2 regions of the Neobacillus sp. BP17 genome follow, and region 1 is predicted to be linked to the other one. Evidence: a T-box and tRNA genes for the amino acid it is inferred to sense, from the RefSeq annotation. Region 1 holds a T-box; the other holds one or more tRNA genes.

Evidence for each region. The T-box of region 1 lies ahead of AC4QJR_RS21515 (valine--tRNA ligase). A T-box ahead of a tRNA ligase gene usually reads a tRNA of that ligase, here a tRNA-Val.
Region 2: it has a tRNA-Val gene. The T-box ahead of AC4QJR_RS21515 (valine--tRNA ligase) is inferred to sense a tRNA for this amino acid. The anticodon was not compared.

Annotation. Positions count from the first base shown of each region.
Region 1 is NZ_CM184198.1:4,389,536-4,405,555, forward strand. Features, by position in the region: gene AC4QJR_RS21505 (diguanylate cyclase) at 1-810, opposite strand, end outside; gene AC4QJR_RS21510 (bifunctional folylpolyglutamate synthase/dihydrofolate synthase) at 873-2,195, opposite strand; gene AC4QJR_RS21515 (valine--tRNA ligase) at 2,271-4,913, opposite strand; T-box leader at 4,964-5,201, opposite strand; gene AC4QJR_RS21520 (YszA family small membrane protein) at 5,354-5,545, shown strand; gene ysxE (spore coat protein YsxE) at 5,564-6,598, opposite strand; gene spoVID (stage VI sporulation protein D) at 6,712-7,995, opposite strand; gene hemL (glutamate-1-semialdehyde 2,1-aminomutase) at 8,099-9,385, opposite strand; gene hemB (porphobilinogen synthase) at 9,405-10,385, opposite strand; gene AC4QJR_RS21545 (uroporphyrinogen-III synthase) at 10,389-11,171, opposite strand; gene hemC (hydroxymethylbilane synthase) at 11,168-12,103, opposite strand; gene AC4QJR_RS21555 (cytochrome C assembly family protein) at 12,131-12,964, opposite strand; gene hemA (glutamyl-tRNA reductase) at 12,977-14,320, opposite strand; gene AC4QJR_RS21565 (LiaF transmembrane domain-containing protein) at 14,597-15,085, shown strand; gene yihA (ribosome biogenesis GTP-binding protein YihA/YsxC) at 15,116-15,697, opposite strand; gene lon (endopeptidase La) at 15,697-16,020, opposite strand, start outside.
Region 2 is NZ_CM184198.1:1,541,111-1,557,130, forward strand. Features, by position in the region: gene AC4QJR_RS07400 (UvrD-helicase domain-containing protein) at 1-2,204, opposite strand, end outside; gene AC4QJR_RS07405 (GNAT family N-acetyltransferase) at 2,343-2,765, opposite strand; gene AC4QJR_RS07410 (YjcG family protein) at 2,771-3,283, opposite strand; gene AC4QJR_RS07415 (alpha/beta hydrolase) at 3,591-4,313, opposite strand; gene AC4QJR_RS07420 (hypothetical protein) at 4,425-4,649, opposite strand; tRNA gene AC4QJR_RS07425 (tRNA-Val) at 4,831-4,903, shown strand; gene AC4QJR_RS07430 (MarR family winged helix-turn-helix transcriptional regulator) at 5,214-5,687, opposite strand; gene AC4QJR_RS07435 (DoxX family protein) at 5,843-6,211, shown strand; gene AC4QJR_RS07440 (NADPH-dependent FMN reductase) at 6,270-6,821, shown strand; gene AC4QJR_RS07445 (MDR family MFS transporter) at 6,984-8,459, shown strand; gene AC4QJR_RS07450 (DMT family transporter) at 8,756-9,688, shown strand; gene AC4QJR_RS07455 (DNA-3-methyladenine glycosylase family protein) at 9,887-10,759, opposite strand; gene AC4QJR_RS07460 (2-hydroxyacid dehydrogenase) at 10,980-11,963, shown strand; gene cyoE (heme o synthase) at 12,177-13,121, shown strand; gene AC4QJR_RS07470 (cytochrome c oxidase subunit 2A) at 13,316-13,465, shown strand; gene AC4QJR_RS07475 (cytochrome c oxidase subunit II) at 13,478-13,945, shown strand; gene AC4QJR_RS07480 (cbb3-type cytochrome c oxidase subunit I) at 13,960-15,639, shown strand; gene AC4QJR_RS07485 (SCO family protein) at 15,759-16,020, shown strand, end outside.

The DNA.
Region 1 (16,020 bases):
CACTGGAAGCATTTCACTAACCTTTTGAATCAACAAATCAACCACATCATCAACCTTCAAGCGTTCGGCCATTTGATGACCGATTTCAGCAGCCTTTTGTAAATATCCGTTGATCTTTTCACTAGAATAATAAAGTCTGAAAATCATAGATAAACTGACAAAAGGAATCCCCACAAACAACAGGGCTAAACCGCCGACTTGATTATAAAGGATATACAGTACAAACCCAATCGGAAAGGTGATGAAAGTGGTTATCGTCTCAACAATAAAATCCTTTCCGAAATAGGATTCTTTGCTTTTATAAATAAAATATAGATTGAAGGAGACAATGATCTGATTCATCGCATAACTAACCACTGCATATAACATAGCTAGCCATAAGTAATTAGAGTTTTCTGTAAAATTCTGTCCTACCTCTCCACCAAGCCCGTGGTAGACCAGTCCACTGGTCAAGGAAACGAGGAAAAACATATTCAAGTTAAGCGGTAATCGAAATAATTCCCCTTTGCGGAGGATCCGCAACTTGAGTAGTAAAACAAGAACGGCTATTTGTGCAAAAATGATTTCCACAAATAAACCGAATCTTAAAAAGGTAGCAAGCGCCACCCATTGGATTAAGAATATAAACATATTATTTATGACAATCGGCATCGTTGCAACCACACAGGTTAACAGTAAAAAGGCAAGGATATCCGTCCACTGCCCGGAGATTTGTGGAGGATAAGTCTTATAAGTGAACCACGTTCCAGCTGGAACCATTAAAATCCAAGTTAGTAAAATCAAATTCTTGATATATGGTTTAACCTTCATGCTTATCCTCCTCTCTTGTTTTTATTGAGATAAAATTATTTTACCATCGAAAAAATATCCTGTCATAAAGAAATTTTCTTATTTTTCAAAAACTGGGATAAAAATGGTTTTACTTCTGAAATAAAATAAAGTGACCCTGTTATAACTAATATGTTATCGTTATCCAGTGTTTTTATTTCTTCTGCAAGATACGAACCCCAGTCATCCACCGCAAGTTTGTTGGCTGACTGGCTGATTTTCAGTAACTCCTCTGCTTTGGCCGCGCGTGGAAAATCAAAGCTAACAAAAGTAATTTGGGAAGCAATTCGATCGAGTTTCCCAATCATCTCGTCCAGCTTTTTATCCGTTAATGCAGCAAAGACAATCTGGATATGGCGATTGGGATATCGAGTGGATAGTTCATGTGTAAGAGCTGTAATCCCTTCCTCATTATGGGCCCCGTCAATGATGACCAGTGGTCTTTCCGACAGCATTTCAAATCTACCTGGCCAATATGCCTTCTGTAATCCTGCTCGAATCGCTTGTTCGGTTAAGATAAACTCGCCTTTTTGATGTAAAAATTGGGCAGCTATTACAGCAAGAGCGGCATTTTCCGTTTGATGCTTGCCCATCATGCTGATTTCCAGCTGGTCGAGTGTATGAAATGGAGTGGAAACGTTAAACATTTCACCCTTACCTAAGGAATTATGACCGCTTATCGAAATTTCCTGATCTAAGCGATATACGGGTGCCTCTTTCTTTTGAGCTTGTTCCTCGATGACCTTGAGCGCACCTGGATGTTTAACAGCTGTGAATAAGGCGGTACTCTTTTTAATAATCCCTGCTTTTTCAAAAGCAATTTCCTCATATGTATTTCCGAGGATATTGGTGTGATCAAGACCGATGTTGGTAATGATGGAAGCTAACGGTTGAATAATGTTGGTTGAATCATAGCGACCGCCTAACCCTACTTCAAAAATAACGATGTCAACCTTGTTCAAACTTGCGAAATAATGAAACGCCATGGCGGTAATCACTTCAAACTCCGTTGGGCCGCCTAGGTCCGTCTTTTCTAATTCATCTGCCAATGGGCGGATGATATTTGTTAGCTGAAGCAGTTCCTCATCGCTAATTGCTTTGCCATTGACACTAATTCGTTCGTTAAACTGTTCAATATAAGGGGAGGTAAAGGTTCCGACCGTATACCCCCCTGCTTCAAGAATGGAACGAAGATAGGTAACAGTAGACCCTTTACCATTGGTACCGCCAATATGAACGGTCTTCATTTTTGTTTCCGGATGGCCGAGTCTTTCCATCATCCATTCCATCCGTTTTAAACCTGGCTTGATCCCTAGTCTTAACCGAGCATGGATCCATTCTAGGGCTTCTTTATATGTAGTAAACATCCGTGACACCCCATCTTTTTTGTATGTGTAATAAGATGAGACGACTCCATTGCTGGACTCGCCTCATCATTTAGTTTACCCTCTTAATTCTTTAATTCGAGCTTCTACGATTGCTCTCTTCTCACGATAATCACTTTCTTTTGCCCGCTCTTCAGCTACAACATTCTCAGGGGCTTTTTTCATGAAGCCTTCATTACTCAATTTCTTTTGAACTCGTTCCACTTCTTTATTTAAGCGGTCGAATTCTTTTTGTAGACGAGCAATTTCTTCGTCGATGTTAATCAAGCCCGCAAGCGGCAGGATGATTTCAACGCCAGTTATAACGGCTGTCATGGCTTTTTCAGGCGTTTCAAGCTCCACACCCATTTGCAATTCTTCAGGATTACAGAAACGTTCAATATAGCTGCGGTTATTCTCAAGCGATGTAAGAACTGTTTCATCCTTCGCTTTGACGAGCATTTTGATTTTCTTGCTCATTGGAGTGTTTACTTCCGCACGAATATTTCGTACAGAACGAATCATTTCCATGAGTAATTTCATTTCTTGTGCTGCTTGGTCATCAGAAAGAGCTGGATTTACTTCTGGCCACTTCGCCGTCGTAATGGACTCACCTTGGTGTGGAAGGTTTTGCCAAATTTCCTCGGTGATAAATGGCATGAATGGATGTAACAATCGCATCGTTTGATCCAATACATGAGCTAGAATAGAACGAGTGGTTTTCTTAGCTGCTTCATCTTCCCCATATAACGGAAGTTTCGCCATTTCAATATACCAGTCACAGAAGTCATCCCAGATAAAGTTGTATAATGCACGGCCTACTTCCCCGAATTCATAGCGGTCAGAAAGTCGTGTCACATGTTCAATCGTTTCATTTAAACGTGTTAAAATCCATTTGTCGGCAACTGATTTTTCGCCGCTGAAATCAATTTCATCATAGGTCATGCCGTCCATATTCATTAACGCAAAGCGGGACGCATTCCAAATTTTATTGGCAAAGTTCCATGTGGACTCTACTTTTTCAAAACTGAAACGTAAGTCTTGACCCGGAGAACTTCCAGTAGAAAGGAAATATCTTAACGCATCGGCACCGTATTTTTCGATAACATCCATTGGGTCTACGCCGTTTCCAAGGGATTTACTCATTTTACGGCCTTGCTCATCCCGAACGAGACCATGGATGAGTACATCTTTAAATGGACGCTCGCCAGTAAACTCGATGCTTTGGAAAATCATTCGGGATACCCAGAAGAAGATAATATCATAGCCAGTTACTAACACGTCAGTTGGGAAGTAACGCTTGAAATCAGCCGCTTCTGTATTCGGCCAGCCCATCGTTGAGAACGGCCATAATGCCGAACTAAACCAAGTATCTAAAACGTCTTTATCCTGTTCCCAGTTCTCCGCATCTGCAGGTGCTTCTGTTCCTACATATACCTCACCTGTTTGCTTGTGGTACCAAGCCGGGATCCGGTGACCCCACCAAAGTTGTCTTGAAATACACCAGTCGCGGATATTTTCCATCCAGCGCAGGTATGTTTTTTCAAAGCGGTCTGGAACAAAGTTTACTTTCGCCTCTTTATCTTGCAGGGCAATCGCTTCATCTGCGAGCGGCTGCATTTTAACAAACCATTGGGTGGAAAGATACGGTTCAACCACTGCACCGCTTCGCTCAGAGTGACCTACGGAATGTGGATGCTCTTCAATTTTGAAAAGAACACCTTGTTCCTGCAAATCTTTCACGATTTGCTTGCGGCATTCGAAACGGTCTAAACCTTTATATTTGCCGGCTTTATCATTCATCGAGCCATCTTCATTCATAACAAGAATCCGTTCTAAGTTATGACGATTACCAAGTTCAAAGTCGTTCGGGTCATGGGCAGGTGTGATTTTAACCGCTCCAGATCCAAATTCCATATCCACATAATCATCAGCCACAATTGGAATTTCGCGGCCAACGATTGGCAAAATGACGTTTTTACCAATGAGGTGCTTATAGCGGTCATCTTCCGGATGAACGGCAACAGCCGTATCGCCTAGCATTGTTTCGGGACGGGTTGTCGCCACCTCAATATGTCCGGAACCATCGGCAAGCGGATAGCTCATATGATAAAAGGCACCTTGAACATCTTTATAAATTACTTCGATATCTGATAGAGCTGTTTTGGTGGACGGGTCCCAGTTAATAATATATTCACCGCGGTAAATGAGGCCTTTTTTATAAAGGGTAACAAACACCTCTTTAACAGCATCTGATAAGCCTTCATCAAGCGTAAAGCGCTCGCGGCTGTAATCTAAGCCTAAGCCTAGTTTCGACCATTGCTGACGGATATGAGAAGCATACTCTTCCTTCCACTTCCATGTTTCCTCAACGAATTTTTCTCTGCCTAAATCGTACCGGCTTTTGCCTTCACTGCGAAGTTTTTCTTCTACCTTTGCTTGGGTAGCAATCCCCGCATGGTCCATCCCCGGTAACCAAAGCACATCATACCCCTGCATCCGCTTCATACGGGTCACGATATCTTGCAGCGTTGTATCCCAGGCATGACCTAAATGAAGTTTCCCTGTTACGTTTGGCGGTGGAATAACAACCGTGTATGGCTGCTTACTTTCATCATCTTTTGCTTCGAAAAACTTCCCTTGCAGCCACCATTCATATCGACCTTTTTCAATCGTTTGCGGGTCATATTTAGTAGGCATTGTTAGTTCCTTTGTTTCCATTGTAAAATCCTCCTTTGATTCCTTTTCCACATAAAAAACCCCAATCGTCATAAAAGGACGAATGGAGTTTGCTTCGCGGTACCACCTTTTTTCCAATCAAAAAAACTGATTGGCACTTATGTAGATAACGGATTTTGTCCGTCTTCAACTAATAGGATTCATATGATCCGTTCGCAGAAGAAGCTCGTGGGCGACCTTCCGACTGTCTGCTTAGGAAATCTTCCAGCTCATAATTTCCCTCTCTATAAAGCAGATTGGCATCGTACTCTTCCCTGTCGTTGCTTATTAATTAAATTATATTATTATACTACCGAAAAAAAGGGTTTGACGTCAATAATGATAACCACTTTTTTTATTTTTTATACTATATGCTTCTTTTTTGGAGAATTCTCCGCTCATGTGGAATATACATAAAGAAAATAAAAAAGGGGGGGTTTTTGGTGAAGAGGAATTTCAATAAATTTAAATACCAACCCTGGTTTCGGACTTGTCGGAGGGTGGCAGCGCAATTAGTTATTCCATTTGTGGTCTTCCAGTTTATTCGAACACTGATTATTCCTACATTCTTTGATATCGTGTTATTAACGTTATTTGTGGCGATTGCTGTGTCGATCTATTTTGAAATCGTATAAGGAGCCCTTGTAGCAAGTTTACTGCTGCTGGGCTCCTTCTTTTGCTGCTGATTGCGCATCAATCTCGGTCATTCTCATGACAACATACTCGGAGTTTTTCAAATGCCAGTAGCGGTGCTGCAGCTGGCGTACATATTTTAACTCGTTTTTGGGACGCTCCTTCCGATAGTAGCTTTCTGCTACCTGGATAATTGGAATCGGAAGCGCCAAGTAGCTGAAGAATAATAATTTTTCATCCGCTTTAAACGGAAAGTATTTAAAATAATGATAGACCCAATCGATGGCTGTATCGCTTCGTTTTGGATTGGTGTTTAAAGCTCGTGATAAATAGGGCAGGAGGTCATGGATCGGTGAACCATAGCGAGCATTCTCAAAGTTAATAAAATAACCATACCCTTTATCATCATATAAAAAATGCTCGGGTGACAATTTTCCATGAGTAATCACCATGCGGGCCTTTTCATTGTCTTTCGTTTTTTCATACCATTCTTCAAATTTGGTTTTCGAGAATTTCAGCGCTTGGCTGATTTCATTGTAATAGAGACAGAATAACAATTCGAAAGGCGACATGTAGGTCTTTTTTTCACATTCGTCGATGAAGCCATCGAGGAATTCCTGATGTTTTTCATGCTGTTGAAGAGTCTTTTCATAGTGCTCTGTTCTTTCTTCTTTATCCAAGGTAATTTCCTTAGCGGATAGTGTATGAAGGCGGGCTAGTTCACGAAACAGCTGTTGATTTCTGTGCTCACGGTCTTCTTTTTGTTCATTTGACATCCATGGCATTAAGTAATAGAGGTCATTTTCATGTAATATTGCATACCTTCCGTCCATGGTAGGATATATTGGAACGATACGGTTAAATCCTTTTTGGTAGAGAAGATGGACATGACGTATGAAATCGGTCCCGGTCGTCGGGTCAATTTTTTTTAATGCAAAAGTTCCTTTATTGGAATAAACCTTGAGGACGCTGCCAAAATCCTCTACAAACTGAGGTTCAACAAGATAATGTTTTAAGATTGGGGCAATTGCGGCTAGATGATTGGAGTTATTCATGTGAACTTTCAACTCTCTTTCCATTGGAAAAGCGTAACCGCCCGCTTGATGGACGATATTACGATTATGAAAAGAAGGTGAGCAGGTCAAAAGAACCCGCTCATCTCTTTTAGTTATTTTTTTGCAAAGCTGCTAGGAATATATAATACTTGGCCCTCGTATACATCTTGATTGATTTCAAGATTGTTAACGCGAAGGAGGTTTTGTACGGATACATCATATCGATCTGCTACGCTGCTCACGGTATCGCCCTTTTGGACGATGCAAATCTTAACTCTTGCTTGCTCCGCATGTTCATCCTTCCGAGCAAAGAACTCGGTTAACGTCATACTTTTCTTTTTGGCTGCTTTTTTCTTTTTTACATTTTTTGGTGGTTCCTCTGGGGAGGAAGAGCTCTCTTCTACCTGACTTACTTCCTCTTCAACCTGACCTGTTGGGTGTTGCTCTGCTTCCACATCGCCCGCATGCTCTTGCTCTTGCACTGGCTGGCTGGGCTCACTTCTTGCTTCCTGGAAATACCATGCTGGCTGGCTCTCTTCACTTTTTACTTCTTCTATATCCCATGATGAATGGTACCCTTCATTTCTAACTTCTTGTAAATCTACTGCAGGTTCGTTTTCTTGATTACTGGCCTCTTGAAACTCCCATGAAGGCTGGCTCTCTACATTTCTTGCTTCCTGTAACTCCCATGTAGGTTCGTGTTCCTCTTCTTCAAATTCTTCCTGCGGCTGGTAATTGAAGGTCGGAAATTTAGGTAAAACTTCTACACTCTCTTCTTCCTCTTGCTGCTTCCTAGCCTCAGCTTCAAATAAGAAGTTATCTTGGTAGCTGCTTTGGACTGTTTCCAATTCAACTTCTACTTCTTCCACATCTTCATATTCAGGTTCAGCACGATGGACAACCTCAATTTCAGTGGCCTCTTCCTGCGGTTGTTGTTGTTCGGTCGAATATAAGCCGCTAATCGTTAGTTCTGCTGCCAGTTTCAGGCAGCTGCGTTCAGGAATCGAATAGTCAAACGATTCAACGAGAACATCAATATCGTAAATACTCTGAATCCGATTATTTGGGATGGTGATGTCGACAGGGAATCGGTGGGTAAATTCACAGGTTCCTTCCTCGCGGGTATCGACCCTTTCCACAAACTTTTGTGATGTTACACCTTCTTCTTCGTTTTCACTGTTAGTTTCGTAACTTTTATATTCGCCTGTGAGTTCGAGCGAACCTCTTATGGTTACGTACTGGTCGTTTTCCTGGATGGTAATGTCCGGGTCTAAAGAGATGGAAATAAGCTCTTCGACTTCCTGTCCTTTTCTAAACCACAAAGACTCCTCCAAGGAAAAGCGTAGGCACGATTGGTTCTCTTGGGACAAAGCGACTCCTCCTTTCGTTTCCTTCACGCAAAATCACTATGTCACTTACACTCTATGACCCAAGGGCTTTTTTTATGATAAAAAAACATACAAAAACACCCACCTATAAAGGTGGGTGCCGAAAACAATGTTATTTAAGCTTAGAAAATGCAATTTCAGCCGCACGGATGGTTTTTTCAATATCCGCATCTGAATGCTCTGTAGATAAGAACAAGCCTTCAAACTGGGATGGCGGTAAGAAAATTCCTTGTAGTGCCATCTCACGATAATATGCGGCGAAGAATTCCAAATTAGATGATTTCGCTACATCATAATTAATGACTGCTTCATTCGTAAAGAAGAAGCCAATCATTGAACCTGCACGGTTAAATGTGATGGGAACATCATATTTTTCAGCTGCAGCCTTGAAACCTTTTTCCAATAAATCACCCTTACGGATAAATTCCGCATAATGCTCTGGAGTTAATTGGCTTAGAGTTTCATAACCTGCTGTCATTGCAAGTGGGTTACCAGAAAGGGTACCCGCTTGATAAATTGGACCGCTTGGGGCAATCTGCTTCATGATTTCTGCTTTCCCGCCGTACGCTCCAACCGGAAGTCCACCGCCGATTACTTTACCAAGGCAAGTGATATCAGGAGTGATATTGAAATATCCTTGTGCACAGTTATAACCGACACGGAAGCCTGTCATAACCTCATCAAAAATAAGCAATGAGCCGTTCGCTGACGTAATCTCACGGAGACCTTCTAAGAATCCAGGAAGCGGCGGCACCAGCCCCATGTTCCCAGCAACAGGCTCAACAATAATACAGGCAATATCCTCACCGTATTGTTCAAACGCATATTTTACGCCTTCAAGGTCATTGTAAGCGACTGTGATGGTATTTGAGGCTACCCCTTCAGGTACGCCTGGGCTGTCAGGTAAGCCTAGAGTAGCCACGCCCGAACCAGCCTTAATCAACAGGGAATCCCCGTGCCCATGGTAACAGCCTTCAAATTTCAAAATCTTATTTCGTCCTGTATACCCTCTTGCTAAGCGAAGCGCACTCATTGTTGCTTCTGTTCCTGATGATACCATCCGAATCACTTCGATGGATGGGACACGTTCAATCACAAGATTAGCTAGTTTATTCTCCATTAATGTTGGTGCACCGAAACTTGTTCCAAGTTCAGCAACCTTTTTCAAGCTTTCTACGACGCGGTCATTCGTATGACCGAGGATGAGTGGTCCCCATGAAAGGACGTAGTCAATGTATTCATTGCCATCAATATCATAAATTTTTGACCCTTTGCCTCGTTCCATAAAAATCGGGTCCATATTTACTGATTTAAACGCACGTACCGGACTATTTACACCGCCTGGCATAATAGCTTGGGCTTCTTTAAATGCTTCTATCGACTTTGTATACGAACGCATACCGTTCCCTCTTTTCAAATTATTGGTCTTCTCGTAACCAGCGAACCGCATCTTTTGCAGCATAAGTAATGATCAAGTCTGCACCCGCACGTTTCATGCCCATTAACATTTCAAGCACGGTGTTTTTTTCATCAATCCAGCCGTTTTGTGCTGCCGCTTTAACCATTGCATATTCTCCGCTTACATTATAAATAACAATCGGTAAATTAAAGGTATTTTTCATATCACGGACGATATCAAGGTATGGCATCCCTGGTTTCACGATTAAAAAGTCTGCCCCTTCAGCGACATCAGATTCTGCTTCTCTAAATGCCTCCAACCGGTTCGCAGGATCCATTTGATAAGTCTTCCGATCACCAAATTGCGGTGCACCCTCAGCTGCTTCACGGAAAGGACCGTAGAAAGCGGATGCGTATTTCACGGCATAAGACATAATTGGAATCTCCGTAAAGCCTGCTTCATCCAATCCTGCACGGATAGCTGCAACAAAGCCGTCCATCATGTTAGATGGGGCAATAATGTCTGCCCCTGCTTCTGCCTGCGCAATAGCTGTTTTTACAAGCAATTCAAGGGATTGATCGTTAAGAATCTTCTCCCCTTCTACCACTCCACAATGACCGTGGCTTGTATATTCGCAAAGACAAGTATCTGCAACGACAATAATTTCAGGGAATTTTTCTTTGATAAAACGAGTAGCTACCTGAACGATTCCATGGTCATGATAGGCCTGCTCACCGCATGCATCTTTCGTTTTTGGAATCCCGAAAAGCAGGACCGACTTAATTCCATGTGCGACGATATCTTCCATTTCTGCTTCTAAATGGTCCATCGAAACTTGGTAAACACCCGGCATGGATGACACTTCATTGCGGATATTTTCACCTTCATAAATAAAAAGTGGATAAATGAAGTCCTCTGCTTTCAGATGATTTTCACGAACTAGTGAACGCATGCTCGCACTTGAGCGTAAGCGGCGATGACGTTTAAATTGAAGTTCCATTTATTATTCCTCCGTCTCTAAATAAGCAATCATGCTATTAATCATTTCTTTTACGGTGAACTCTTTGGGTGACGCATGGACGGTTAGTCCATAGTCGCGTAATTTTTTCTCTGTAACAGGCCCAATACAGCCAATAAGACAGTTACCTAACTGCTCATTCAGTCCATACTGCTTCACAACAGCCATTAAATGGTCAACTGTTGATGGGCTTGTAAAGGTAAGGATATCGAGTTTGTGATCCGCTAGCATCCGTGCCAGCTTATCGCGGCTTTCATCGGGCAGGTATGTTTCGTAAATGACAACCTCATCCACACGTGCACCACGTTCAGTTAAGGTCCTGGCGATATACTCTCGGGCAAGATTTCCTTTCGGAAGCAGCACCCGTGCATCCCTATCCAATAATGGACTAAATTCTTCCACGAACGTTTCTGCCACATAAGCGGACGGAACAAACTCAGGTGAGAATCCCATTGCTTCCAAAACCTCTGCTGTCTTTTTTCCAATCACAGCGATTCTTGGAAACACCCCGCCTATCTCTCTTTTATTAAAAAAAGAAAAGAAGTTTTCTACTGTGACATTGCTAGTAAAAATAATCCAGTCATATGTATCAAGTGCCAATAATGAATTGTAAAGGCGTTGATTTTTTTCAATTGGACGAAAAGCAATAAGAGGGATTTCGATTGGAATCCCTCCGAACCTTTCAACCAGCTGTGAAAAGGATTTTGCTTGATTTTCTCCTCTTGGAACAAGAACGGTTTTATCAAGCAAAGGTAACGTTTGGGTCATAGACCCTCGAGCTCCCGTTTTACCTTCTCAATCAGGTCCTTACCACCTTTTTGAATTAACAGGTCCGCTGCCTGAATACCCAGTTCTTCTGGGTGATGACCTCTTACCTCTTCTTTAATGATTTCATGTCCTTCCGGGGAAGCCACTAACACATTTAGGACGATTTCATCATTGTCTGCCACATAGGCGAAGCCGGCTATTGGTACCTGACACCCGCCCTCCATTTTTTGAAGGAAGGCCCGCTCGGCACGAACGGCTCTTTCTGTTTTCTTACAAGTGAATTTTTCGAAAAGTTCTAGAAGTTCTTTATCATCTTCACGGCATTCAATCGATAAAGCCCCTTGACCCACAGCTGGAATACAAAGGTCCGCATCCAAAAATTCAGTAACTACGTCTGAAGCCCAGCCAAGGCGTGATAGGCCTGCAGCTGCTAGAATAATCGCATCGTATTCTTCCGTTTCTAATTTTGCTAATCTTGTATCTACGTTCCCACGGATCCATTTAATCTCTAAATCAGGACGCGCCACTAATAACTGAGCACTGCGGCGCAGGCTGCTTGTCCCGATAATCGCACCGGGTTTTAAATCTTTTAGCTTTACATGTCCTCTTGAGATGAGCGCATCACGGTGATCCTCACGGAATGGGATACAGCCAATTGTTAGTCCTTCTGGTAAAACAGCCGGCATGTCTTTCATACTATGCACGGCCATATCAATCTCTTTATCAAGCATAGCCTGCTCGATTTCTTTTACAAATAATCCTTTACCGCCAACTTTTGAAAGGGTAACATTTAGAATTTGATCCCCTTTCGTGACGATTTCTTTCACTTCAAATTCGAAACGAGGGTCCAACTTCTTCAATTGGTCCATCACCCAATTTGTTTGTGTTAAAGCCAGTTTGCTTCGTCTAGAACCTACAATGATTTTTCTCATGAATGTGCCTCCTGAGGTGGTTATGCCCTACGCATACCATAAATGAAAAGATGATAATCTACCAAATAAGAAAAAATTAATTAGGACAATTAAAAATGCCGCTGTATTCCAAATGGCCAGTTTTCTGCCAGATAAATTTTTCATAATATGCAAATATAAAAGGATACTATAAGCTATTAATAACAGAAATGATCCAACGATTTTCATATCGTACCAAGGCATCCCGGGAACCTTAAGAAAGGCCCACTGCAGTCCTAAAATCAAACTTAGCAGCAACATTGGCACACCGATCACAGCCAATATGTAGGATGATTTTTCGAGTTTATCTAAGTCGGCAAGCCGTATGAGCCTTGTGCCCCATTTTTTCCTTTTTAATAAATCATATTGAAGCAAATATAATGATGAGAAAACAAAGGATAGGGAAAATGCACCATATGAAAGAATAGCCATTGTAATATGAATTAACAACAGTTCGGAAACAAGCTGCTTCGCCATAATATGCGAACTATATTGCATTGGGGCAAATGTATGAATCGCCATCACCGTAAAGCCAAGGATATTCGTGAAAAAAACGATAAAATCAACCCGTAATAAATGATTAATCACAATGGATAATGTAACCAATATCCACGCATAAAAATAAAGTCCCTCAAAAATCGTTAATACCGGGAATCTGCCTGTTTTATACATATAGATTCCGAGAAAGACGGTTTGCAAAATCCATACAAACGCAAGTAACCAGAAAGCAATACGGTTTGCCTTCCGGTTATGATGTAGAAAATCGAAAAAATATAACAACACACTAAAGGCGTAAAGAACAACGGTTAATTCGTGAAGCCTTGTCATAAAGACATTAAACATAGAATGTACCCCTTATGACTGAAAGGAAGCCCGCGGTGTTGTAACCGGTATTTGATTGGTTTCGGCTGCTTTCGAATGTTGTTCTTGGACAAGCTCTTCAATATTAAAAATTTTCATGAATAATTCCATTGCCTGATTTGCGTCAGGTCGCGCAGCCAATTCTTTTGCTTGTAAGATCGGATCCTTTAAGAGCTGATTGATGATACTTTTGGTATGCTTATTTAAAACTTTTAAGTCACGTTCTGTTAAATTTGGCAATTTCCTTTCCAAACTTACCATCGTTTCAGATTGTATCGCATGGGCTTTTTCTCTCAGTGCTGAGATGACTGGTACTACTCCAAGCGTTCCAAGCCAATGCTTGAAATCCACGATTTCCTTTTCAATCATGAGCATGATTCGTTCTGCTGCTTTCTTACGTTCTTGCAAGTTGGCCTCAACAATTCCTTCTAAATCATCGATATCGTATAAAAAGACATTTTCAAGGTCACCAATTCTAGGATCTAAGTCGCGTGGTACAGCAATGTCCACCATAAATAACGGCTTCCCTTTCCGTTTTTTCTCAATGCCGGCCATCATTTCTTTTGAAATAACAAAGTCCTTCGCACCAGTTGAACTGATAAGGATGTCAGCTTCCACCAATGATTTCTCTAATTCAGCCATTTTTCTCGCTTTACCGCTGAAACGATTCGCTAAATCAATTGCCTTTTCATAGGTTCGGTTAATTACCGTAACTTGCTTCACGCCATTACCGTGAAGGTTTTGAGCAGCTAATTCTCCCATTTTTCCTGCTCCGAAAATTAACACATGTTTATTAGCAAGTGATCCAAAAATTTTCTTGGCCAATTCAACGGCTGCATAGCTGACAGAGACGGCATTGGCACCAATATCAGTTTCTGAATGAGCACGTTTGGCAAGGGTAATCGCTTGTTTAAACAAGTGGTTAAATACAGTACCTGTCGTTGCTTCTTGCTGCGCCAACATAAAACTCGTACGAACCTGTCCTAGGATTTGTGTTTCTCCTAAAACCATGGAATTAAGTCCGCAAGTCACGTTAAATAAATGATCAATCGCCCCATCATCTTCATACACAAATAAGAACGGAGAAAATTCTTTTTGTTCTATTCCGAACCATTCGGACAGAAATTCTTTAATATAATAGCGGCCAGTATGTAATTGGTCTACCACCGCATAAATTTCCGTACGATTACATGTAGACAAGATGATATTTTCTAGGATGCTTTTTTTTGTATTGAGCTTTTTTATGGCATTTGCAAGGTCGGCTTCATCAAATGACAACCGCTCGCGTATTTCAACAGGGGCAGTTTTATAGTTTATACCGATCACTAATGTATGCATTTGTAAGGACACCCCCAATAGATATTACAACTTAGCTAGTATGATTATATCATGAGCAATTTCGACTTTTGCTCGTAAAATGTGAACAGAAAACGAAACTATATGTTAATATATTTAAGTAAAGCCGCTGATTAACAATCCACCTGGAATTAGTTTAGCAGTGTTTCCTTTATTTACTTAATCATGATAAATATTTTTTTAATATACTTCCTTATGTACAGTACCAAAAAAATGGACAAGATTCAAGAGAACCTTACTGGAAGTGTGGTGTTTTTAATGAAGAATCAACGAATTTTTCCTGGGATCATTCTTATCGGCTTTGGTGCTTACTTTCTGTTGCAGCAAACCGGCATAACTATTTTTCAACAATTTTTCACATGGCCGACACTACTGATTATTGTCGGAATTGCTTTTCTAGGTCAGGGGTATTCTGCACATGACTATGAGGCAATTCTTCCTGGGGTCATTATGTCTGGCTTCGGACTCCATTTTCATCTGGTCGGCAAGATGTCCTTTTGGCCAAGTAACACGATTGGAATGCTAATATTAATTATTTCTGTAGGCTTTTTCCTGCGCTTTCAAAAGACGAATACTGGTTTATTTCAAGCATTCCTTTTTCTTATTTTAGCTGTTCTTCTCTTATTTTATGATAAAATTACAGCATATTTTGATTTACTCCAAAACGGAATGAGTTTAGTGTGGAAGTTTTGGCCTGCCCTGCTTATTGTTGTGGGTATTTATTTTTTACTGAAGAGAAAAAAATGACGCCTGGCGCAAATGCCAGGCGTTTCTTTTTTACATATAGCTCTTTAGTGCTGACCATGCTTCATCTTTTCCAAGTCCAGTTTCAGAGGAGAAAAGAATCATTTGGTCATTTTTATCAAGGTCTAATGTCTCTCGGACAACTTTTAAATGCTTTTGCCATTTTCCCTTTGGAATCTTATCCGCCTTTGTTGCGATGATAATACATGGGATCTCATAATGCTTTAAAAAATCATACATCATCACATCATCCTTTGATGGTGGATGTCTAAGGTCAACAATTTGCACAGCTGCTCTTAGTTGCTCGCGTGATGTAAAATAGGTTTCGATCATTTTCCCCCAGGCTGCACGTTCTGATTTAGACACTTTCGCATAGCCATAACCTGGAACATCCACAAAATGAAGCATTTCATTTATTAAATAGAAATTAAGCGTTTGTGTTTTTCCTGGCTTGGAGGAGATTCTTGCCAGACCTTTTCGATTAAGCATTTTATTGATAAAAGAAGATTTACCAACATTGGATCGGCCAGCAAGTGCAAATTCAGGTAAATCTGTTTCTGGGTATTGTTCTGGCTTTACAGCACTGATGACAATTTCTGAACTAACTACTTTCATTATACTTCACCTTCTAAAAGGGCATGCCTCAAGACTTCATCCACATGGGAAACAAGGACAAAATCTAGTTCATTCCTTACGCTTTCTGGGATATCATCAATATCCTTTTCATTATCTTTTGGAAGAATAATCTTCGTCAATCCGGCTCGATGGGCACTAAGGGTCTTTTCTTTCAAACCGCCAATCGGAAGGACTCTTCCTCTTAATGTAATCTCTCCTGTCATTCCTACTTCACGGCGGATAGGTCTGCCGGACAATGCGGATACCAGTGCTGTTGCCATGGTGATCCCTGCTGATGGTCCATCCTTTGGAACAGCACCTTC
Region 2 (16,020 bases), 2.8 Mb from region 1:
TCTTTAGCTCGAGTCATCGCTACGTAAAATAATCTTCTTTCTTCTTCAAGTGCAGTAAAGTCGCCATTTCGATACGCTTCCAGTGCAAAATCGTGCGGTAAACTGCCGTCGACAGCACCGACAATATAAACCGTTTTATATTCGAGACCTTTTGAGCGGTGAATCGTACTAAGACTAATAGCTTCATGAAAATGTTTACTTAAATTTTTAATTTCTTTGTTCATTGCCGACATATGTTCTGCATGAGCAAGGAACGCTTCAATTTTATCGAAGCTTTTTGCAGCCACTTTTAAGTCTTTTAGATCGTCAGAGCCTTTTTCAAGCTTATTTGACTCGTTACCCCGTTTTTTTAAAAAATCAAGGAAGCCTATATCTTTTTCGACTTTTTCAAGTGCTGAGTGTGGGGGTGAATGCTTCAATCCCCGAATAATTGTGACCGCTTTTTTTAATTTTTTTTCTTGAAAAGCATGAGCGGTAGTTAAGTGGCTAAGCGCTTCAAGCAGACTGCAATCCTTCAAGATGCTTTGTGCTTTTAATTCTTTAAGGACCGTTTGCCTTAGAAATAACAAAGGTAATACCTCAGACATAGCCTGTGGGTCATCCTCATTTAGGCTTACCTTTAGAAAGGAAAGGGCGCTTCTAACAATATAACGATCGTAAAAAGCTTCTGCATCTAGATCAATCTTAAATGGAAGGTTAGAGCCGGCCAATCTTTCAAACACCGCACGCGAGCCGGCATTGGTTCGATAGAGAATGGCAAAGTCGGAAGGGTTTGCTCCATGAGAAATACGCTCTTGTATATCTGTGACAATCATCGTTGCTTCCTCCTCTTCATTATAGGGAAAAAATAACGTTGGAAGTGCTCCTGAAGAAAACTGTGCCTTCATTTTCTTTGCTCTTCTGATTTTATTCGCCGCAATCATCTGGTTAGCAGAGGAAACAATTTCATGTGAAGATCGATAATTTTGATCAAGTGTGACCAATTTTGCATTGGGAAAATCCTTTTCAAACTGTAGTAAATAACTTGGGTCACTTCCTCTAAATGAATAAATGGCTTGATCATCATCACCAACTGCACAAACATTTTTATGTTTTGCAGATAATAGTTTAATGAGTTCGTATTGAACCTTATTTATATCCTGAAACTCATCAATTAAAAAATGATGAAAACGATTTTGGTACTGGTCAAGCAGGGAGGGGGATGAGATAAACAGATGATAGCAGCCAATCAACATATCATCAAAATCAAACAGTCCCTCTTTTTTCTTATAGGCCTCATATTTTTTATATAAAAAGGCGGTTTTTTCTTCCCAATCAGAATTGGGCTTCACTTCATCGGGCATTAACAGAGAGTTCTTCCATAGGCCGATTTGCTGAAGAGCTAAATCATAGGCAAACTCTTTTTCAGACAGATCAAGTTCTTTTCCTTCTTCCTTCAGGATTTTGTCACGCTGCCATTCTTTTTTTAATAGTTTGTCTGATGACCAAATATGTGCGTCGTGGAACATCAGGATGCGATAAAAAATACTGTGAAAAGTACCAGTAACAAGTTGATTAATTTTATCGCGTTTTATTTGTGGATAGGAAAGCAGCCGATGCTTCATTTCTGCTGCCGCTTTTGATGTGAAAGTGACAAGCATGATCGTTTTCGGGTCGATGAGTTTTTCAGCCAGCATAAATGCTGTTCGGACTGTTAATACCCGAGTTTTACCACTTCCGGCACCAGCAAGTACCAACAGTGAGCCATCCGTCTCTTTGACAGCGGCAGCCTGACTTTCATCAAGAACAACTCCATTTCTTGCAAGTTGTTGTAAAAAAGGTGAGAGTTCCTCCAGATTGTTTTTATCTGGCAGGTTAAATGGAACAGAATATTCAATCGTTTTAGCGGCTTTGAATTGGTCAATGCTTTGCGGGGGTATTGTAATCGTCCTACCCTTTGGGATGCTAAATCCATTCAATTCAGTGGTTGGTTGTATATCAGCCTTGACATCGATCACGATTTCGGGCTCTGGACAATGTTTTTCAGGTGAATGTGTATGGAAAAAATGTGGTTCCTTGTGTATACCTAAAAACAAGCGAACGTTTTCGTTACAGATTGGACAACTTAAATGACCATTTTTTCCGGCAAGAAATATTTTCTGATATTGCTCCCTGCTTAATTGCTCAAGGACAATATTCTGATTTTCATAAATCGCTGTTTTCATAATTTTTTATCCTCTATATCCAAAAATCAAGACATGTTCTATCATATCAAAACCTTGGAGGAACTAAAAGAGGTTCTTTGACATTGATGGAATTACCAAAAAAGCACTTAACGCTGCCGCGTCAAGTGCTTCATGAGGTTATATTTTTTTCACCATCGTCTTATGTGGAATTCCTGCATCCATAAATTCTTCTGAAACAACTTCGTAACCAAGTCCCGAGTAAAATGGAATGGCCTGGGTTTGGGCATTAAGCTTTAATTGATGAATATCGTTGTCACGTGCATAGGCTTCAATCTTATTCATAATCGCTTTTCCGGCCCCTGTTTTTCTTGCCTCTTTCAAGACACAGATTCGTTCGACTTTTCCATAGCCATCAACGAAACGAAAGCGGCCAGCACCAACTGGAGATCCTTCATGGTACATGACAAAATGTTTTGCATCGTTTTCAAAGGAGTCGATTTCCTCTTCAAGTGGGACAGCCTGTTCTTCAACGAAAACAGTTTTCCTAATAAAATAAGCATCTTCAAGTTCTTTTTGATTTTCAACAATCTTTACATTCACTTAAACTATTCCTTTCCAAGACGAAATGTTTCATAAACAGTCCAGGAACCATTTTCTAATTGATAAAGAAGATGGAAACGATCAATCGTTTCTTCATGGTTAATCGCTGTCATACGGAGGGAGCCAAATACATCAGAATGTTCATCATTGGAAAGCTGTTGACCAATGGTAATATGCGGAACAAATGCATATTCTAAGTTTTGCTCGGTAAATTCTTGATTAACTTCGTTATGCAAAGCGGTTAGTTCGTCCGATTTTTCAACTTTAAAATAAATAACATTGTTTACGGGTTTAAATGAGCTGATTTTCGAAGTTTTTAATGTAAATGCCTGGTGATGGGCAGCTAATCTTCTTAATTTATCAGCATATTCTTTCGCTTCTTCTTCGGACGCCTCAAATGCATCTTTTAATGTTAGATGCGGCGTAATTAAAGCATAATGCGGGTCATAACGTTTTCGATAGGAATTAGCTAAATCCTGTAGTTTTTTTGATGGAAAAATAACAACTCCAAATTTCATACGTATACCTCCATTTAGATGAACTTATAATGGCTGTGTTAAACTTGTCTGTTGATTTCCGTTCCAGGCACTTCGCTTTCCGCGGGCGTGCCGGGGAGCCTCCTCGTCGCTTTGCTCCTGCGGGGTCTCCCCTGCCCCGTACTCCCGCAGGAGTCTTCGTGCCTTCCACTCCAATCAACAGAGTGCTAAAAATCAACTTTAACCTCTAACACAGCCTTTATAATAAAAACAAAAATTAACCTTCCTAATATTATAGCAAATTTTCAAAATATATTAAATGACTTATCATGATGTTGATAGGGGTTAATTAAAACAGCATTTTAAGGGCGCGCCGTAAATCAGGCTGCCAGTAGGTCCAGGTATGATTACCACTAAACTCTTCATAAAAATATGTAATGGGTTTCTTTGAAATTATTTTTGAAAGCTCCCTGTTCGGGGTTAGGAAATCTTTAAGACTGCCGTCTGTTGTCTGAACTTCCGTTTCTTGATTCCCGATTACATGATAGAGTTGTAATAATTGTCCCTCTGAGAAGTTTTTAACGGCGCTCAAAATACTATCATCCACATATGGAGAGTGTAAAAGGACTTTTCCAAATGTATGCGGGTATTGAAGCGCTGTCATTAAAGAAACAGCACCGCCAAGGGAGTCGCCGATTAGTGCTCTTGTTGAGCCCATTTGATAGGTAGGAAACTCATGGTCAAGAAAAGGAACTAATTCATGGGCTAGGAACCGGATGTATTGTTGATTCTGGGAGCCCTTTGGATGATATTTCTTGCGTCGGTCTTCTACGTTTTTATAGGGTACCCCGACAATGATTAAATTTTCAATTTCTCTTTGAAAAAGAAACTCGTCTGCCAATCGCACGATTCTACCAAGCTGAAAATAGTCTCGGCCATCCTGGGCAATTAACAGAGAGTATTTATATAACGGTGAGAAGTTTGCTGGCAGATAAACAAGGAGTTGAACATCCTCTCCAAGTTCTGCACTAAAAATGGTAAGTTCTTTGATGGTTCCTTTTGGAAACTCCATGTGATAAAACCCCCTGTGATTCGATCTCTACCACTGCATTATAACAAAACTAAAGTGGAAATGCTTTTAATAATAGGGGGGAGGAATATGGTGTGAATGTGGGTGTGAGAATTAGTGAAGATAGCGGTGGTTAGTACGGGATTCAGGCATAATGGATAGGATATTTTCACGTTTGAAGGTGCGCATTTGTTTTCGAAGCAGACAAAAGGCGCGAATATATTCGTCATTCATTTCCTTCACAATCAACTTCCGTTGGGATAATTCTTGGTTTTCGGCTAGGTAAATCATTTCTAATGGAATATTTTCCTCAATTGAACGTATAAACAGTCCTTCCATCTGGATCACGCCTTTCTTGGTTTATAATATTATTATATCCAAACATTTGTTCTTTATTCAAGACGAATAGAACTAATGTTCTTATTTGTGTTAGTTATAATGGATATTTATAAGGGGAAACTTAAAATGGTATTGACATTTTTTTTATTTTTACTATAATTAGATTTGTAGTTAAATATTTGATCTGTTAGCTCAGTTGGGAGAGCGCAACCTTGACAGGGTTGAGGTCGGGGGTTCGAACCCCTCACAGGTCATACAAGTGCCGACAAACCGAGAGAAATCAACGTTTGTTGGCTTTTTTATTGCGTTCTTTGAAGCAGTAACAGGTATCTGTGCAGCCTGGACGAGCCATATTCTCGAATAGGAGATAAAATTATTAGAAAGTGACCCGAAGCTCTAAGTTATTCCTATTAACGTGGGGTTTAAGAAGGATACAAATTGATATAAGGCAAAAATACATAAAAAGAACGTTCGCTGGTGAATCATAAATTTTATGTATTTTAATATTGAATGAATGTAAAAAACCGATTTTCCTTGTCTAAAGGAGAATCGGTTTTTTTACATTCATTCATCTAATGAGCATTGAACTTCTTTATAATTTGTAAGTTTGGATAGAAGTTCAATAAGTTGGTGTCGCTGCTCTTGAGTCAGATTCTTTAATAATATTTCTGCTGCTTCTTCTTCAAGCAATCGTACTTTTTTAATTTGCATTTGGGCCATGTCAGTCAGCTGTATCAAAGTAGCGCGTCGGTCTATTGGATCAGGCAGCCGGACAAGAAGTCCATCCTTTTCTAGCGCGTCCACAAAGTCAGTAACCGTTCGAGCCTTAACTCCTAATTTGGCCGCTAACTCACTCATTCGTATTTTCCCTACTTCAGAAACAGCAAGTAGAAGGCGAAGTCTGGGTCCTGATATTTGAAACGGCATATCGAGATCTGAAATATGTGCTTCAAATTCTCTCTGAATATAATGAGAAGTCTTAATTAAGGCATAGATAGCTTCTATTGCTGATGCTTTTGAAGAATGTTGGTTCGTCATAAAAAATCCTCCTTGACACGTTTAAAGATATCGAATAAACTCATATTGAGCAAACTTATATTGAGTAAGCTCACTAAAATTTAACTCAATATCCGTTAGTACCATTGTACCTTATAAAGGATATTGTGAAAAAAAATATACAGGGGGGAATTATCTTGTTCATTATATCTATCGTTCTTCAAAGCCTGTTAGCTCTAGTTTTCTTGATGACAGGGTTCATGAAGATAACTGGTAATAAACAGCAAGTTGAAGCATTCAAGCACCTCAACCTGCCACAATGGTTCCGAGTGGTTACTGGCTGGGTACAACTTGTAGGGGTTGCTGGTTTAGTTATCGGTTTTTGGAATCCTGGAGTAACAGCATTAGCTGGGGTATGGCTTGCGATCACCATGCTTGGCGGAGTGATTGCTCATGTTTGGGCAAAAGATCCTTTCAGTCAGGCCCTTCCGGCGTTCATACTAGCTATACTGGCAGCTATTATTACTATTATTAACATATCTGACCTGTTGAACATGTTTTCATGAAAAATTATGGGTGGACAGAATTAAAATTAATTTAAAAGGGTAATTAGGAGGAAGAAACATGACAAATGAGAAATTAAATATTGGAATTATTTTAGGTAGTACAAGGGAAGGGCGAGTAAGCCCGCAAGTGGGAAAATGGGTTAAAGGAATTGCTGACCAACGTGGAGATGCAAACTATGAAATTGTAGATATTGCGGATTATCAATTACCGTTTTTTGGGACAACTGATGGGACAGAACCTGGAATTGCAGCTTGGAATGAAAAACTTAACAGACTAGATGGTTTCGTATTCATCGTTCAAGAATATAATCACAGCATAACGGGAGCCTTAAAAAATGCACTTGATTTAGCTCGTGAGCCATGGAATAACAAAGCAGCAGGTATCGTTAGTTATGGGTCAACTGGTGGTGCTCGTGCTGCTGAACATTTACGAGGAATTTTGGGTGAGTTAATGGTTGCAGATGTCCGTGTCCATCCTACATTGTCATTATTTACTGACTTTGAAAATTATACTACATTTAAACCAGCTGACCTGCACGTTACTAATGTAAATGCAATGCTTGATCAAGTTGCTGCTTGGAGCGGTGCATTAAAAACCTTAAGAAATTAACCAATGATCATTTTGAAATGTCATTCGAATATCAGGTACTACCCAAAAGTAGTGTTTGATATTCTTTTTTTTTCGGGTATTATTCCCGAAGCAGTGAATACTGTATCTGTGCTTGCCAAATTGTAGCTATATACCAGCACTTGAAAAGGAGAAGGAGATCGTATGTCAGTAAAAACAGAAAATAACAATAAAGCATTCTCCATTAAAAACATCATAGGACCACTACTAGCTGTCATTGTTGGTATGATAATGGTAATTCTTGATAGTACGGCGATGAATGTTGCCTTGCCTGGAATAGTGGAAGATTTTAAATCGGATGTTTCGACCATGCAATGGTCCATAACAGGTTATACACTCGCATTATCAGCTGTCATTCCTTTAGCAGGTTGGATGACGGACCGATTTGGGGCAAAAAAGATATTTTTAATTACAATCGCCTTGTTTACACTTGGTTCCGTTCTATGCTCTGTTGCCCGAAACCCTGAACAGCTTATCCTCTATCGGGTTATTCAAGGATTGGGGGGAGGAATGGTAGCGCCAATAGGAATGGCCATTATTTTCCGACTTGCTCCTCCGGATAAAATAGGGGCTGTAATGGGAACACTTGGGGTTCCGATGCTTTTAGCACCTGCACTAGGGCCTGTTTTAGCAGGATATCTTGTAGAATACGTTACCTGGAATTGGATTTTCCTTATTAATTTGCCAATCGGTATTATTGCCATTTTGGTTGGATTGAAATTTTTACCAAAAGTTGAACGCAAGACCGTTGCATCCCTTGATTATTTAGGTATCATATTAGCCCCTATCACATTCTCCATGCTTGCCTATGGAGTGAGTGAAGGGGGCAAAAGCTGGACTTCAACGGAAACTCTTACCGGATTATTTGTAGGTGGAGTTGCTCTCATTCTATTTATTATCGTCGAACTTCGTCAAAAGGAGCCTTTATTAGAGTTGAGAGTTTTTGGATCATCCGACTTTCGAAAAGGGATTGTGATTGCATGGTTTTCCCAAATCGCATTATTTGGGGTTATGATTATTGTCCCGTTATTCTTACAAACAGTAAGAGGTTACGGTGCATTGGATACTGGTTTAATTCTTCTCCCGCAAGCTCTAGCATCAGGTGTTATGATGCCAATCGGAGGGCGTTTATATGATAAAATAGGTGCTCGTCCTTTAGCGATAACAGGCTTGTCTATTATTACGGCATCGCTAGCTATGCTTTCACGAATTTCTATGGATACTACAACTGGATTTATCATTTCATGTTTGGTGATGATGGGAGCAGGAATGGGTCTGTCCATGATGGCAATTAATACTCATGTCCTTCAATCCGCTCCAAAACGTCTTGTAAATCGCGTCACACCATTAACAACTGCGGCCCAACAAGTAATGGTTTCATTTGCAGTAGCAGGCATGACTGGGTTCCTAACGTCAAGAATTACTGATCATGTGACATTAATAGCTGACCCAATTGAAGCTGCCGTTTCTGCCTATGGTGACACGTTCCTTCTAGCTGCAGGGATTGCATTGGCAGGGGCGCTTTTAGGAACAATCCTTAGTAGACCAAAACAACAGCGGGAACATGTCCAAGATGAAGAAACAAAAGAAGTGAATGCAACCATGATGGCAGGACATTAAAAAGAAAAGTGGATGATTCTTTCTATCTAATTAGTTGATTGGTTCGAATCCCTCACAGGTTCATCATAAGAAATCCTAAAATTTCAATGATTTTGGGATTTTTTTCTTTTTTTAGAGTTAAATGAACCTATTACTATGATCAGATGTAGTTTTCCTCTTACGATTGTATTTTTATTAGGGTCATTATGAACTAAATGACCTATGATCCACTTTGAATAATAAATTGGGAGGGTTTGACCTGGTTAATGGCGAAGTGAATAATCAGAGTCATTTCCTTTGGAAATAAGAGGTGGAAAATGGAAAAACGGACGAGTTTAAGAGTTTACATTATTACAATTGCTGGTGCGGTATGTTGGGGACTTATTGGTTTATTTATTGCCCCTTTGTATGCTCGCGGCTTTACGGCTTGGGACGTAGTTGCCATTCGAGGTATTTTTACCTTTGTTATCTTAATTCTAATTATGACAGCATTTTATCGGGATCAGTTACGTACCAGATTAAAAGATCACATTTTTTTCGCCTGTGCAGGAATTTTAAGTGTCGCTTTATTTAATTTTTTTTATTTCGAAGTTTTTTCTCAATCGAGTTTATCCCTTGCAGTAACACTTTTATATACAGGTCCTCTGTTTGTAACCATCTTGTCTCGGCTCTTTTTTAAGGAGTCCCTGACTATTCGTAAAGGGTGGGCACTTGCTCTTGCTATTACAGGTTGTGCCTTTGTTGTAGGCCTGCTGCCACTAGGCCAAGAAGGTATACAAATGAAAACCTTGGTCATGGGGATTTTATCTGGATTTTGTTATGCGTTGTACAGTATTTTCAGTAAACCTGTAACCCAAAGGTATTCTGCATTGACCATTACAACGTACACATTTCTTTATACGAGTATATTCATGTTATTGACAAGTGACATAATAAAAAAGACTGATCAATTTCAATATGCTGATGTTTGGGTGGCAGCGGTGTTGCTGGCGCTCGTATCAACGGTCGCAGCTTTTGTTTTGTATACTTCAGGACTAAAGCATTTAGAAGCAAGTAAGGCGTCCATTTTAGCAACGATTGAACCTATCATTGCAGTAGTAACTGGAGTACTTTTTCTGGGGGAACAACTACGGGGATGGCAGGTGTTAGGAATTGCCTTAGTTTTGTATTCAGCCATTCTTGTCGCAGATGGAAGGTCTAAGGCAAAGAAACCAGTTGATACCATTTTAGAGGAGGAAAGCACGGTATGATACAACCATAGCAGGACCAATAATCGATAACTTAAAAAACCGAAAAAATTAAAGATTCATTTCGAAACTTAATATTTTCGGTTTTTTCATAGGCATAAGCAGGTCAATAATAATTTTTGATTCATCGCACGAAGAAAGAGCGTTAGCTCTTTCGAGGAGGCCATACGCCGCTGACCAGGGCGCTTGCGCTTTTCTTAATTAATAGAGAACACGCCATAAATAAAAGGTTGCATAGGATTCCCAATTTCTCCATGGGATAGAAATCTTTAGGATTTCCTCTTTGGTTGGCTTTCTATCCATATTAAGTAGGGTTTTAATAGCATTGATTAAACCTGCATCATCGATAGGGAAGGCGGCAGGGAAGCGCAGGCAGCGCATCAGCACATAATTAGCTGTCCATGGACCAATCCCACGTATTTTAATTAAGCTTTTTTCGACCTCTTTAAAGTTTTCGGCTTCCCTTAATTTTTCTTTGGATAATTCACCGCTGGCCATTAATTGCGCAATCCCAATAATATATTCACTCTTTTTAACAGTCATTTTAATATCTGCCAGGTCAATAGGTGTGAGTTTAGCAATTCTTTTGTAGGAGGGGAATATCCAATATTTTTTGCCTTCCCATTCGATTGACTCACCGAATTTTTCTACAAATTGCTTCTTTAATGTGTAGGCGAAGCTTAAGTTAATTTGCTGCCCTAAGACACCCCAACAGAGCGCCTCAAACAAATCAGGGATTCCGATGAGACGTAATCCATAAAACTTTTCTACAATCATTTTAAGGAATGGGTCTGTTTTTGCCATTTGATAAAAGGGAGTTAAGTCATTATCAAGGTCAAACCATTCTCGAATATATTGGACGACATCTATAGTCTCCTGCGGTTTACCTTTTAAAAAGTGTACAACCATTTGATTTGAATCATTGACTTTTATTCTGACAAGGGTTGGAATTTCATCAATTGCAATGACCCTTGTAATGGTATCATTTTCAACTTCATACATACATTCATTTTTATTCCGCTCTAGATAACCAAGGTTTGCTTTCAGGTCAAATTCTTCAGGCAGCGGAATGATTACTTTGGATGATTCCTCTTCATAGGTATTTCTAGGATTCGTCACTTTATCTCCTCCGGCATTTTGCTATAATCTATTTTTATCATAAAAGTGTAGAAAACAATGTTTCTATCTTGATGCTACAATCAAAAATCTATTATTTTCCACTTGAATAAGTGTATATTGATTATGTAATTAAAGCTTCTATGAAGGATCTAATAATGAAGGTGAGGAATATTTGTTGAAACCAAAAGTTATTGTCTATAAAAAAGTCGATCCAACAGTTTTGGAGTATGTACGTAAAGCCTGTGAAGTCATTTATTTTGAAGACTTAGATGCAACCACACTTCCTGAATTTTACCAAGAATTAAAGGATGCAGAAGGAATTCTAGGCTCGAGTTTAAAAATTGATGAGAAGTTTTTAGAGCAGGCCCCTAACCTAAAAGTAATTAGCAATATTTCAGTTGGCTACGATAATTTAGATCTTGAGAAAATAACAAAACGAAGAATTATGGCAACCAATACACCTAGTGTTTTATATGATAGTGTTGCAGATACCATTTTTGGCTTATTACTAGCAACAGCAAGAAGAATGCCAGAATTAAACCAGTTGGTCAAGTCAGGGAAGTGGACATCGAAAATTAGTGAAGAGCAATTTGGCGTAGATGTTCATCATAAGACATTAGGAATTATCGGAATGGGAGGAGTAGGTTCGGCTATTGCCAAACGGGCTCATTTTGGCTTTGATATGCCTATTTTGTATCATAATCGTTCGCGAAATCCAGAAGCCGAACAAACCTTTCATGCAACCTATTGTTCACTTGAAGAAATTTGTCAGCAAGCTGATTTCATTTGCTTAATGACGCCGCTAACTCCAAACACTGTTAAACTCATCGGGGAAAAGGAATTTAAATTAATGAAGAAATCAGCCATTTTTGTCAATGGTTCGCGCGGGGCTACTGTAGACGAGGATGCCTTAGTTTGGGCTCTTCAAAACGGAGAGATTTTAGCTGCGGGACTTGACGTGTATACACAAGAACCAGTAAACCCAGATCACCCGCTATTGTCAATGGATAACGTAGTCACATTGCCGCATATTGGTTCTGCAACCTATGAAACACGATTGAAAATGGCTAAACTTGCAGCTGAAAATCTAGTGCGTGGTCTCCAGGGAAAACAGCCGCCTTCCTTAATAAATCAAGAGGTGTTAAGCGAAGTCCGATAAATAAAAGGCGTAAAGAATCATTAAAAAAGGTGATTCTCTACGCCTTTTTTATCTAAGATGTGGGGAACATCCTCAAAAATCTCATCAGGTTTGGGACAATTGGTAATATACAACAATCATTTTCGGGTGCCTGACACCAATTATTATGATAATCTAAATATGGTATGATAGTATTAAATTTGTTTAGAATTACTTCTTAGGAGAGGATATTATATGAGTAATAATGAGGTACCTTCTCTACAGAAGGATGGAAGGTCTATTATAGTTAATCAACGAAATCTATCTAGTTTAATGACTGATCTAAAGTTACTATTTAAAGCAAATGTTTTAACCGCTAATGTCCTGCCGGTTTTTGCAGGATTCTGGTTAGCTTTATATTTTACGGATGTCCCTCTCTCAAGTAATGTGGATTTATTACTTTTAACTATTTTCGGAAGTACAATGGTGATTGCCGGGGCACTTGCGCTCAATAACTGGTACGATGTTGATATTGATACAGTAATGGATCGTACAAAGAATCGTCCAACAGTGACTGGGAATTTCTCACTTAAGCAAGTATTAATCATTGGAATTTCACTTACCGTAGTTGGGTTTATTTTATTACTGTTTACGACATTCGAAGCTGCGTTATATGGTTTCGTCGGATGGTTTACTTATTGTTTTCCCTATACCATGTGGTCGAAACGAAAGTATACCTTTAATACCATAATTGGCAGTGTGTCTGGTGCGGTTACACCTTTAATTGGCTGGACAGCGATCGCACCTGGATTTCAAAAGGTACCAATGATCTTGTTTTTAATCTTGTTTATTTTTCAAATGCCGCATACCTTTGCGATAGCCATTAAGAAATATAAAGAATATAAAGCGGCTGGGGTGGCGATGCTTCCCGTTGTTCGTGGACTCTCCGTGACTAAACGGCAAATGGTCATGTATATTGCTTGCTTGTTTCCATTGCCATTCTTTTTAGATTCACTTGGAACAACCTTTATGGTCATAGCTGCTTTGCTAAACGCAGGGTGGTTGGTGGTAAGTATCAGCGGTTTTTTTATCAAAGATAACCATAAATGGGCCCAAGTGAATTTCTTATACTCAGTTAATTATATAACCATTATCTTCCTCATGATGATTGTGGTTACCTTACCGATCTTCCATCGCTAAAAGAAATTATATGAAAAAGTCTGATCGCTGTAGGCAAATACAATGCCTACAATCGATTGGACTTTTTTTTATTAATCGGATCTTTTAAACGTATTTATTTTTTTAAATGAGAAGATGTGTGATGCGGTTCACTACACTGAGAATGGTTCCCAACTATGATATAAGTATGAAAATCACAAAGGGGATGATTCGGAATGGGAGCTGCAAAAGGAAACAACAAAAAGAAGGCAGGCGAAGTTCAAGAAGCACCGTTAAAAGGAACATGGATTTCCGTAAGTGTTGTGGGAGTAGTCATTCTACTTACGTATTTCTTATTATATGGACTTTACATGTCTAGAGTTTAGGGGGGATTTGGAATGAAGATGCATCTTGATGAAAAAATTTGGCTGACCTTAAGTTTTGGGATAATCATGATTTTCATGTTTATCACAGGCTATCAAGCATTTGCCTTGGATATGGCTCCACCAAGCAATAAGGAAATTATTGATCCACAAAAAGTGGACCAAATCGCACCATTCGATAAACCAGGTGTTACTAAAATTGGTGAAAATGAATATGAAGTTGTGATGACTTTACAAGTATTTAGCTTTAATCCAGGTAATTTTGAAGTTCCTGCTGGTTCTACAGTGCATTTTACACTAACCTCCAAAGATGTGGTCCACGGCTTTGAGGTAGCTGGAACAAACGTGAATGCAATGGTAATGCCAGGACATATTCAAAAAATCACCCAAAAGTTTGATAAACCAGGCACTTACTTAGTGTTATGTAACGAATACTGTGGTGCTGGTCACCAAGCAATGAGTACAACGATTACGGTTAAATAAAGGGGGGAAAGAAAATGCAAACAGCAAAATCACATACACTAAAAGATCAAGCAAATAAAGTAATGGGAATCAGTAAGGAAGATGCCGTTTTAACAAAAACATATATCATTGTAGCATTTACAGCACTACTTCTGGGCGGAATATTAGGACTGCTGCAAGGACTAAATAGGTCAGGACTTCTAGAACTGCCATCATGGCGTAACTATTATCAAGTATTAACAGCACATGGTTTATTATTAGTTGTTGTCTTAACTGCCTTCTTTACGATTGGATACTTTTATGCATCACTTTCCCATACTTTAGGAGGACTGCTGCCGAAAATAAGGAAGATAGCTTGGATTGGTTTTGGAATGAAGATTGTCGGCTTTATTCTATGCATAGTGCCAATTCTAATGAACGAAGCATCAGTTATGTATACATTTTATCCGCCGATGGCAGCACATCCGGCTTTCTATATCGGGTTAGTATTCATTGCTTTAGGCGTTTGGATGTGCTGCATTGGGGCGTTTATCAATGTCGCTAATTGGAGAAAAAACAACAAAGGTCAACATGTGCCTATTCTTGCTTACTTTGCAACCGGTGTGTTTATCCTTTTGTTCTTTGCTCTAATCCCAGTTGCAATTGAAGTTTTAACCATTATTCCATGGGCCTTTGGGTGGGTTGAAACAATTAATGTCATGGTTGCTCGGACACTATTTTGGGCGTTTGGACACACGCTGGTTAATATTTGGTATTTAACGGCCGTGTCTGCATGGTATGTTGTTGTACCAAAAATTATCGGTGGAAGACGTTGGAGTGATACCTTAACCCGTGTGGTTATTATTGCCTTAGTTGTAATGAACATCACTGGTGGATTCCATCATCAGATTATCGACCCAGGAATTTCTGAAGCAGTTAAATTTATGCATGTATTTATGAGTTTGGCGATTGGTTTCCCATCATTAATGACCGCATTCGCTATGTTTGCTATATTTGAGCGGACTGCCAGGAAACAAGGTGGAAAAGGTCTAATTGGCTGGTATAAGAAAATGCCATGGGGGGATGTTCGTTTCCTAGCACCATTTATTGCTATGGTCGCCTTTATTCCAGCAGGTGCAGGAGGGATTGCCCAAAGTACAAACCAGCTAGACCAAGTTGTTCATAATACCATGTGGATTGTTGGGCATTTCCATTTAACACTCGGAATGTCGGTGGTAATGACTTTCTTTGGAATTAGTTATTGGTTAGTTCCTTATATTTCAAAACGTGTTCTAACTCCACAAATAAATAGATTAGGCGTAATACAAACTTGGATCTGGACAATTGGTATGATATTTATGTCAGGTGCTATGCATTGGGTTGGATTACTTGGTTCTCCGCGAAGAACTTCCTATACAACCTACGGCGATAATGTAACAGCATTAAGCTGGGACCCGTATTTAATGTGCTTAGCTGTGGGAGGAACACTATTAATTATCGGTGTTATTCTTCAAGTGTATGCTGTTGTCAATATGATGTTCTTTGCGCCAAAAGGTGAAACAGAATTTCCGATTGCGGAAGAGGAAGAAAATGCAACCAAAACACCATACTGGACAGAGCGTTGGGGCCTTTGGATTGTTGTTATGCTATTAGTTGTAGCCATGGCCTATGTTATCCCATTAACGGAATTTATCGTCAATGCCCCTCCTGGGTCACCACCGTTTAAAACATGGTGATTACGAAAAGCTAAAAGCCAGTAGGCGCTTTATCTGGAAGGTTTTCAATGAGAGAGATAGCTCGGGTGGCTAGGGCTATCTCTTTCCACTTCAAAAAATAGATGTGGGAAGTGATCTTCATGATCAAAAATAGACATCATACATTTGCATGTTTGCTTGTTATCTTATTTGGCTGTGCATTGTTTTATTTCGGAACAGATGGTTTCACAGCTTTCACGGCAGAAACTGCGCGGGTAAAAGAACTAATTGACGATAAACCCCAATTCCCTAATGTAACCTTAGAAGACAGCAAAGGGAGGGAATATTCTATTTCTGAATTTGAAGGCAAATATGTATTTATTACCTTTTTGTATACGTCCTGTACAACGGTTTGTCCTCAAT